One region of the Paenibacillus sp. 2TAB19 genome, then DNA from elsewhere that is predicted to be linked to it. Evidence: riboswitches for the same ligand, from Rfam matches in the RefSeq annotation. Region 1 holds a riboswitch; the other holds the start of a gene.
The links. Region 1 has a riboswitch for thiamine pyrophosphate ahead of AB4Z33_RS20170 (ABC transporter substrate-binding protein). Riboswitches for the same ligand answer to the same signal wherever they lie in the genome.
Positions count from the first base shown of each region.

Region 2: another riboswitch for thiamine pyrophosphate. It lies ahead of AB4Z33_RS17300 (acetylornithine deacetylase); the one in region 1 lies ahead of AB4Z33_RS20170 (ABC transporter substrate-binding protein).

Region 1 is NZ_JBFRGE010000047.1:41,947-46,593, forward strand. It holds gene AB4Z33_RS20160 (Ger(x)C family spore germination protein) at 1-786, shown strand, start outside; gene AB4Z33_RS20165 (GerAB/ArcD/ProY family transporter) at 803-1,915, shown strand; TPP riboswitch at 1,989-2,104, shown strand; gene AB4Z33_RS20170 (ABC transporter substrate-binding protein) at 2,327-3,373, shown strand; gene AB4Z33_RS20175 (thiamine-binding protein) at 3,402-3,704, shown strand; gene AB4Z33_RS20180 (ABC transporter permease) at 3,694-4,476, shown strand; gene AB4Z33_RS20185 (ABC transporter ATP-binding protein) at 4,479-4,647, shown strand, end outside.
Region 2 is NZ_JBFRGE010000036.1:28,664-33,310, reverse strand. It holds gene AB4Z33_RS17310 (ABC transporter ATP-binding protein) at 1-623, opposite strand, end outside; gene tenA (thiaminase II) at 611-1,282, opposite strand; gene AB4Z33_RS17300 (acetylornithine deacetylase) at 1,263-2,618, opposite strand; TPP riboswitch at 2,686-2,795, opposite strand; gene AB4Z33_RS17295 (GNAT family N-acetyltransferase) at 3,082-3,558, opposite strand; partial or broken gene AB4Z33_RS17290 (DUF1259 domain-containing protein) at 3,824-4,218, opposite strand; gene AB4Z33_RS17285 (DUF3307 domain-containing protein) at 4,309-4,647, opposite strand, start outside.

The DNA.
Region 1 (4,647 bases):
GAGCAGCTCATTCCATTGGAGAAAATACCTGGGGCCGCCATTCAGCAGATGATCTTCAATGAGCAGTTGAACGGCTCGACCTTCCAGGAAACGACGATGCATAAGGTGCTTAAGGATTTGCTTGGCGGGGCACAGGTTGTTGGCATACCGAGTCTGGCGATCTCCGGAACGGGAGAAAGTCTAGACCAGGTAGACAAGCTTAGCCGAACGAATACGTCCTCCAAGGTGAGGCTGATGGATCTGGGCATCGTCTCCGGCGATAAGCTCGTAGGCTGGATTACGAAGGAAGAAAGCTCAGGTCTGATGTGGATCAAAAATCAGATCAAGAAGACGACGGTAGCGTTCGGCTGTCCGGATGACGGAAAGGAGGGCAAAGTCTCCTCCATTCGTATTACGAAGGCGAAAACGAAGCTTCGCCCGCAACGTTCCGGCAGCAAGTGGACGATGCATATTGAGACAAAAGCGGAAGGCACGCTGCTCGAGTACAACTGCAGCGGCGACATGAATAAGCCGAAAGAAGTAGACCAGACCGCGCAAGTGATAGCCGAGACAATCAAAGCGACGATGGAAAACGGTTGGAAAGCTGTTTTGGGATATAAGGCGGATGTGGTTGGTTTCGGTAATATCATTCATCAGAGGCATCCGGACGCTTGGAAGCAGATGAAGGGGGATTGGCCTGACTTATTTGCAGAGATGGAAGTGAAGATTGACGTAAAGGTGAAAGTGAATTCAGCGGGCATGAGCGGCGGCGGATTTAAGAAACTGCAGGAGAAGGCGCGTTCATAGACGGAAAGGAGATGCCATGCAGCAGATCGGCAAACAACAGTTGTATATTCTGATTATTGTTTTCTTAATCGGCAGCACGCCGCTGTTCGAGCTCGGCATCAAAGCGAAGCCCGATTCATGGCTTGCGATGACGATGGCTGCGGTCATCGGATTGCTGTTGACCGTTGTTTATGTGACGGTGCAGAAGCGCGCGCCCGAAGCGGGACTCGGCGAGCTGATCTTGATGCATTTTGGCAAATGGCTCGGCGGAGCGGTTGGACTTGTCTATGCGCTATGGTTCGCCTATGAATCGATGCGTAATGTGCGAGACGTAGGGGAACTGACGAATATGGCACTCTTGACCGTGACGCCCAAATGGATGATTATGCTGCTCATTCTGTTTGTCGCTGCGTACACGGTCAGCAAGGGGCTTGAGGTGTTCGTGCGTGTTACACAGCTGCTGTTCCCGATTGCGGGGATCAGCTATTTGTTTATTATTTTGCTGTTGTTTATCGCGAAGCTGCCTGATATTCACCAGTTGCTACCGCTGATGGAGAACGGGATAGGCCCGATTGCGAAGGCGGCGTTTCCGGATCTGGTTTCGTTTCCTTTTGGGCAAATGGTCATTTTTCTTGTCTATTGGAAATATTTGAAGGAGAAGCAAGTGCTGCGGAAGGTCACCTTCTGGGCGCAAGTGGGCGTATCTGCCTTTTTGATTTTTATGAATATGCTCGTGATGAGCGTACTGGGCCTCTCCTTGTCTGAGGTTACGGCGCTGCCGCTGCTGCAGGCGGTTCAATTGATTCGGTTGGCGAATTTCCTCGAGCGGCTGGACGTTATCGTTACGCTGCTGCTATACATCGGACTCTATGTAAAAATGACGGCACTGTACTTGGCGGCGGTCCTTACGCTTAAGGAAGTGACGGGGGCGGCTTACCGTCATTTGGTCTGGCCAGTCGGGATGGTCATCTACGCTGCATCGTTTCTGGAACCGAATAATACGTATCATATATGGCTAGGGTTCGATGTGACGCTGAAAATCGTTCCGTTATTCCAAATCGTGCTGCCGCTGCTTCTGCTGATCGTCGGTGTGCGCAAACGGTACAAGAAGGCGGCGCAGCAGCATTCCGACGCAGGGCAAACGGGTTAATGCCGACCTTCTAGCTTCAAAAAAAGATAGCTATTTAGTCGGGATTTGCTATAATAGGCATATTGACGAAACCGAATATGTTCCGGGGAGCTGGTTAGGCCGGCTGAGAGGGGATTTATGTATATGCAATCCCGACCCTATAAACCTGATCTGGATAATGCCAGCGTAGGGAAGATAAGCTTTGCGCGTTTCATGCAAGGGACGACCGTTAGATCGTGCTTCTAACGTCATGCCGAAGCAGCGTGCATAGGCGCAGCCGAATTTCAGGCGTCCTTCCATACGGGAGGACGCTTTTTTGCATGCGGCAGCGGCCGATCGCACGGGGGCAACCAACCGGACACAGACAAGATATCCTTTCGATTCGTTTCGTTTCGACAAAATAAAGAGATACAGGGAGAGGGAGACAGCAGGATGAAGAAACAAACTGGACGAATGACTTGGAGGCTTACGGCGCTGTTAATGGCGCTCGTTATCGTACTTGCAGGCTGCGGCGCGAACAGCAATAAGCCGGAGAGCGGCAACGCGGGAGAGAATGAAGGGAGCGGCGCGGATAAGCCGCTGACGAAAGTACAGGTCGTGCTCGACTGGACGCCGAACACGAATCATACGGGGCTGTATGTGGCTCGGGATAAAGGGTTCTTCAAGGAGCAGGGGCTTGACGTTGAAATTATTCAGCCGGGCGAGAGCGGCGCTGACCAAATGGTCGCTTCCGGCAACGTACAATTCGGCGTCAGCTATCAGGAGTCGATCACCATGGCTCGTATCGCGGGCGTACCGCTCGTATCGCTCGCGGCAGTCATTCAGCATAACACGTCGGGCTTCGCTTCGCCTGTCGATAAAGGCATCGATTCGCCGAAGAAGTTCGAAGGCAAAACATACGGCGGCTGGGGCGCTCCGCTTGAGGAAGCGGTCATTGATTCACTCATGCAAGAGGAGCAAGCGGATGTGAAGAAGGTTAATATTATGAGCATCGGCGACGGCGATTTCTTCACGGCTGTTAAGCGTGATATCGACTTCGCTTGGATATATTACGCGTGGACGGGCGTCGAGGCCGAGCTGCGCGGCGAGAAAATCAATATGGTATATTTGACCGATTATAGCGACAAGCTGGACTATTATACACCGGTGCTTGCGACAAGCGAGAAGCTGATCGCTAAAGATCCGGAGCTCGTTAAGGCGTTCGTTGCGGGCGCTGCGGCAGGCTACCAATATGCGATCGACAATCCGGAGGATGCGGCCGAAGTATTGATTCAGGCAGAGCCGGATCTGAATGCCGAGCTCGTTCGCGCGAGCCAAAAGTGGTTGAGTCCGAAATACCAGGACGATGCCGCGCAATGGGGCGAGCAGAAGCTGAGCGTATGGGAAAATTATGCGAACTGGATGTTCGACCACAAGCTGCTGGAGAAGGAGCTTGAGGCGGACAAAGCGTTTACGAACGACTTTTTGCCTAAGAAATAATTCATACTGACGAAAGCAGGGGAAACGAATGGCTAATGCACTGGTAAGCATACAAATATTGCCGACGACGCCGGGCGGAGAAAGCGTCATTCCGTACGTCGATCGGGCGATTGACATCATTAAGGCAGCGGGCGTGCCCTACCGGGTAGCTCCGCTGGAGACGACAATGGAAGGCGAGCTGAGCTCTTTGCTAGGGGTTGTGCAGCAGATGAGCGAAGCGATGGCAGAGATGGGCTGTCCGTCCGTTATTTCGCAAGTGAAAATCTACTATAATCCGGCAAACGGCGCTTCGATGGGCAGATTGCTGGAGAAATATCCAGATGGGCAATAAGTCGGGCGTATGGGCAAAGGTATGGCCGCCGGTAATCGTTATCGCTGTACTGCTGGCTTGCTGGCAGGCGGTGACGATGTGGGGACAGGTCGATCAATGGCTGCTTCCCAGCCCATTATCGATCGTACAGGAGGCGGCCTCGGCGAACGTATGGCCGCGGTTAGCGGAACATACCGGTGCGACGCTGCGGCTTACGCTGCTCGGATTTGCAGGCGGATCGGCGGCGGGCTTCTTGCTCGCCGCTTTGCTGCATCTAATTCCGGGTTTGCGTACCGCAGTCTACCCGCTCCTCGTCGTTTCGCAGAACGTCCCGATCGTCGTGATCGGCCCGCTGCTTACGATGTGGCTCGGCTACACGCTGCTGCCGAAGGTGCTGCTCGTTATGATGGTATGCTTCTTCCCAATCTCGGTAGCCATGCTTAGCGGCCTCACGAATACAGATCCGCAGTTGCGCAATTATTTGCAAATGATCGGCACGGGCAAGTGGCAGCTGTTCTGGAAGCTGGAGCTGCCCCATGCCGTCATTCATCTGTTCTCGGGGCTTAAGCTTGCGGCATCCTATAGCGTACTTAGCGCGATTGTCGCGGAGTGGCTCGGCACGAATAAGGGACTGGGCTACTTCATGCAGCTGTCGGCCAAAGGGTTCATGCCGGAGCGGGTATTCGCGTCGGTATTCATCATCGTGGCGCTTAGCCTGTCGCTGTTCGGCTTGATGACGCTGGCCGAGAAGCTGCTCTTGCGCTGGCGTCCTGCCAAGAAGGAGGGAAACTAGCAATGAGCGATATAACAGATCAAGAGCGACGAACGACGATGGCTGCAGGTGCTGGAGCGGCTGGAGCTGTTGCCAAAGCGCTGGAGGTTAAATCGGTCAGCAAAAGCTTCGGCAAAGGAACAGCCGTGAAGGAAGTGCTCGGAGGGCTGTCGCTGACGGTCGGCGAAGGGG
Region 2 (4,647 bases), on a different contig from region 1:
ACGTCATGGGTGATGAACAGAATCGTTTTGCGGTGCTGCTCCCATACCTGCAGCAGCCATTCTTGCATGCCGACCCTAGTCAGCGCATCCAAAGCGCTGAAGGGCTCGTCTAGCAGAAACAGCTCCCCTCCCCCTAACAGGGAACGCAAGAACGATACTCTTTGGCGCATGCCGCCGGACAGCTCATGCGGATATTTGTGCTCCGTCCCTTCCAGCCCTAAGCCCGGAAGCAGCTCCATGACTTGACGACGAGCTTCACGCTTCGTTGTCCCTCCTAGTTCCAGCCCTAATGCAGCATTATCCAGCACGGTCCTCCAAGGCATGAGGCAATCCTTTTGGGGCATATAACCGATGTTCCCACCTTTCGACGCAACTGCAGCGGAGTAACCCGCCGCTCCTATAGCAATCGTTCCAGCCTGTGGGGTCAGTAATCCGCTCAATAATCGGAACAGGGTAGTCTTGCCTTTGCCGCTTGCCGCTAGAATACTGACGAACTCGCCTGGCCTAATATCGAAATCCAGCGCGTCGAACAAGGGAGGCTCTCCGGGAAAGGAGAATCGAAGGCCGCGAACCGACAGAGCGGGCGGGCGTTCTTCTATGTTACGTATGCTCAAACCGGCCACTCCTCTTGCCGGTAGGCCATATCCCAGAACATATACTCAAGCTTGGACGCGACGACGAAGCGTTCCTCCAGCGTAGCAAGTTCCTGCTCGGGAAGCCCCTCCGCGAGCCGATCCATCAGACCGATACACCAATCGGTAAGCGCCCCGAATTCCTCGGAGCTGTACATTAAGATCCATTCCCGATACAGCGGGTGGTCCAAAGCGCCGGGAACCTTCGAGTAAGCGACACCGATCTCCCGGTAGCTCCACATGCATGGGAGCAGAGCTGCCACTACTTCTGAAAGCGGCCCTTGCGAAGCGGTGTCCAGCAAATACTTCGTATACGCAACCGTGGTCGGAGAAGGACGCGTCTGCGCAAGCGCCTCGCGCGTTACGCCGAAGCGCTCCGCGTATTGCCGATGAAGCTCCATCTCCACGTTCAGCGTAGAATGAAGCAGCTCCGCGAACTTCACCATCGTGTCGAGATCCCGTGCTTTCATGCTGCCTATCGCGAACATCTTGGCATAATCGATCAGGTACACATAATCCTGTTTGAGATAATAGATAAAGCGCTCGGGATCTAGTGTTCCGTCTCGTAGTTCCGTCAGGAACGGATGAGCGTGACTCTTACTCCATATCTCTTCGGCCGAACGGTACAGCCTATCGCTGAATCGGTTCATTCGTATCCACGCCCCTTTCATCATGATTCAAGGCTGATCGCCCGCTCTCCGTCATTTCCGGCTTTATCCGATTGCACCAGTCCGCAATAAAAGCAATCATTACTTTCACGTAATCGATCAGCTCTTGCCAGTCTGTACTCTCGTCTACGGAATGAGCCTTTGCAAGCTCACCCGGACCGTAGATAAGCGCCTCGATTCCTGCCCGTCCCAGCCAGCCTGCATCCGTCACAGACGGGCTCATACCGACGGCAGGCGCAACGCCGAGCACTTCTTGATGGATGGCGGACAATGCTTTCAGCCCTTCGCCTTCCGTATCCAGCACTAATGACGGGAATATCTCTCCCCGTTCCTCGATCATCGAACGGCCTCCCCAGCGGAAGGTAGGAGGATGATTCCTCAACCATGGATCCCCCTCTGCGACTCTTAGCAGATGCTCCTCGATTTCGGCGGCTACCGTTTCATAGTCCTCGTTCGGATAAAAGTGTACCGTAATCCATAGAGAGCATCGGTCTGCTACGAATGCCGCATGACGGCCTCCCTCGATAACCGCCGGATTGATCGTATTCGAGCCAGCCGGGAAACCCGGATAAGATTTGGTCACCGCGAAGTGTCGCTCCAGCTCTTGAAGTCCGGCGATTAGCTTGACCATCTTCTCGATCGCGCTGGCGCCTTGAACGCCGCCGCCCGCGTGAATCATTCGCGATCTCATCCCGTCATGGTAGGTGACCGGACTTTGTACCGTAACCCAGCCGGTAATGACTCCGCCTTGTCCTTGGATGGCCAGCCCGCTCGTATCCGCGACTACGGCTAGATCCGCCTTATATCCTCGCTCCATGCAAGCCCGAGTTCCTGCCTCGCCTGCCTCTTCTCCAATGACCGAATGAAACAGCAAATCTCCTTTAAGCTCTACTCCCGCTTCCTCAAGCAGCTTCACGGCGAACAGAAGGGCAGCGAGCCCCCCTTTCATATCCGCCGTTCCTCTGCCGTAAGCTCTGCCATCCTTCATCGTTAGTTTGAATGGATCACCTTGCCACTCCCGCGTATCCCCTACTTCGGCTACGTCCATGTGGCCATTGAGCAGCAAGCTTTGATAGTGATCCCGCTGAGTGCCCGGTTTAACCGCGGTAACATTCGGATCGCCGGGGTACACCTCCCACAATTCCGTTTCGAAGCCGCTTTTCTGAAGCTGTTCCTCTAGATACCGCTGTGCCTCTAACGTATTTCGCGCGGGGGGGCTAACGGTAGGAAAAGCAATCAAATCAGCCAATAGAGCAAACAGTTCATCCTGTCTCTCCTCCGCTTGCTGCTGTACCTTGGTAATGATAGAATCAATCATTTTTAGTCTCCTTCGCTTGGCAGAAGGCGCGAACAACAGAAAAAAACCATTCGAGAATAAACGAATGGTTACGATTCGATAAGTTCTCTACGCCAGCATTACCTGGATCAGATTAACGGTCAGGGAAATACGTTCCCTATCTCAGCCGGACTTCATCCAGCACCCATACTCTATTAAATTAACACTACTATAGCTCACAAGTAAGTTTTTGGCAACAACAGTTAATTCATCCCCCCCTTGCTGGCAGCTCTGTAGGGTAACGGACAAAATAGCCCCTTAAACGAACAATCGACTGTTTTCGGAGGGCTAATGGACAGAAGCGACGCTAAGATGGCATATGAATGCTGTTTTGATTCATTACGTGCGTGTAACGTACCTTAATGTCCATTAGAAACGGTACCTAGCATAAAATGATCGCTGAGCGTTCGTAGTGTCCATTAGAAGAAACGAAGCCAAAACCATACTAATTATAGGTCATCCATGCCGTACTTCCCAGAACCTCGAAGCCCATCTTAAACCAAAAGTTACGCGATTTATCTAAGGTGTACACGTACATTGTTTTATTAGGATATTTCGCTTTAAGCCAGTTCATAAAGAAAGCCGCATATCCACTACCCTCATATTCCTTCAGAACATCCAGCGCTTCAATGAATATAAAATCAGATTTGTTTTTAATATCAATATAGAAATCCTTCTCCAGATACTTCTCGTCATCGCTAAAATAATCTTTTTCCGCCTTGTGGATTAACTGTTTCCCATTAGCGTATTCCCAAATCACGCCGTAGCCGACCATATTAGAGCCAGCTTCAATCAAATGTATTTCTTTCGGAATTTCCGAGCTATCCTTCTTGCTGAGTTCCCCAGCATGATAACCGGATTTCAATTCGCCTAATAAGGTCTGCATGTCTTGGTCAAATGGTTTCGAAATAATGGCAGGCATTTTGTTTTATCTCCCTTTGCTCTCTCTTCTCTCYACACTATTGTATCAAATCATGCTGTCTTAACAAAATAAACAGGAAGCGGATCGAGGGATCGTTCCGTTTCCTGTTTGATATTTGTGTCGATTCTTATTATTTACGCCTACGAAGCTTGCGCTTGCTCTTGCCACTCTTTTTAGTCAGTTTGATCGCGCCTTGACCGCCTTGATTCGAGTTTGCCCGTATGTGAAGAGAATGCATTTGCTTGTTTATAATTCCGATCAAAAATTAACGAGCAGCTACCATATTTAATGCTAGCCTCACTTTTCTAGCAAATATAAGCGGCTTCACTACTGTTTCAATATTGATATAAATCAAATTATGCCTGTCTAATAACCATTCGTTATGGACGGACGACACCTTTACACCTTGACTACGAATAGCCAGCAGGAAAGTATTTACCTCTTCTCTTGAAATGCCGCTCTTCCTAAACATAGAGCCTTTCCTGTCTTCGCATTTAAGGATTCGAACGAAAACGAGGACGTTACCTGAAATCTTTTTCCCTAAATAGTGGCTCTTATCCCATTTCGGTTGATAGTCGAGACGCATTTGCCGCCTGCAAAGCCGGATTGCCCCCCGATAATGGTAGAAAAACGCTCACAAAGCGTAACGCTATTAGGCATCCTACATTCCTCCCTTGTTTTCATATATGGCATGAATACAGGAAGAGGATTGAATCGGAGAATCGCCTCGATTATCAAAAGATATACGGTTTATTTGGCTACTAAATCAAATATTCTCATAATCAAGAGTCCGCATATCACTCCCGTTAGAGCGCTTATAAGCGTACCCAGCAAAAATTTCTCCGCGTAACCTTTGTCGTCGAATTGTTTATAACGCGTCATCGCCTTTAAAGCCCCTAGGAAAGCAATTCCGGTATAGGCCCCTTTTACAACTAAAACGGCTATCAAAAACCTTTCTATGATTCCGATATAGCTGGCTACTCGTGGCGAGGAATCGTTAAACCGGCTGATATTGTACGATATTTTATTTTTGACCTCTGTTTTTCCATCTTCTTTTTCTGTAATCTCTAACGTTCTTTCCATATGAAA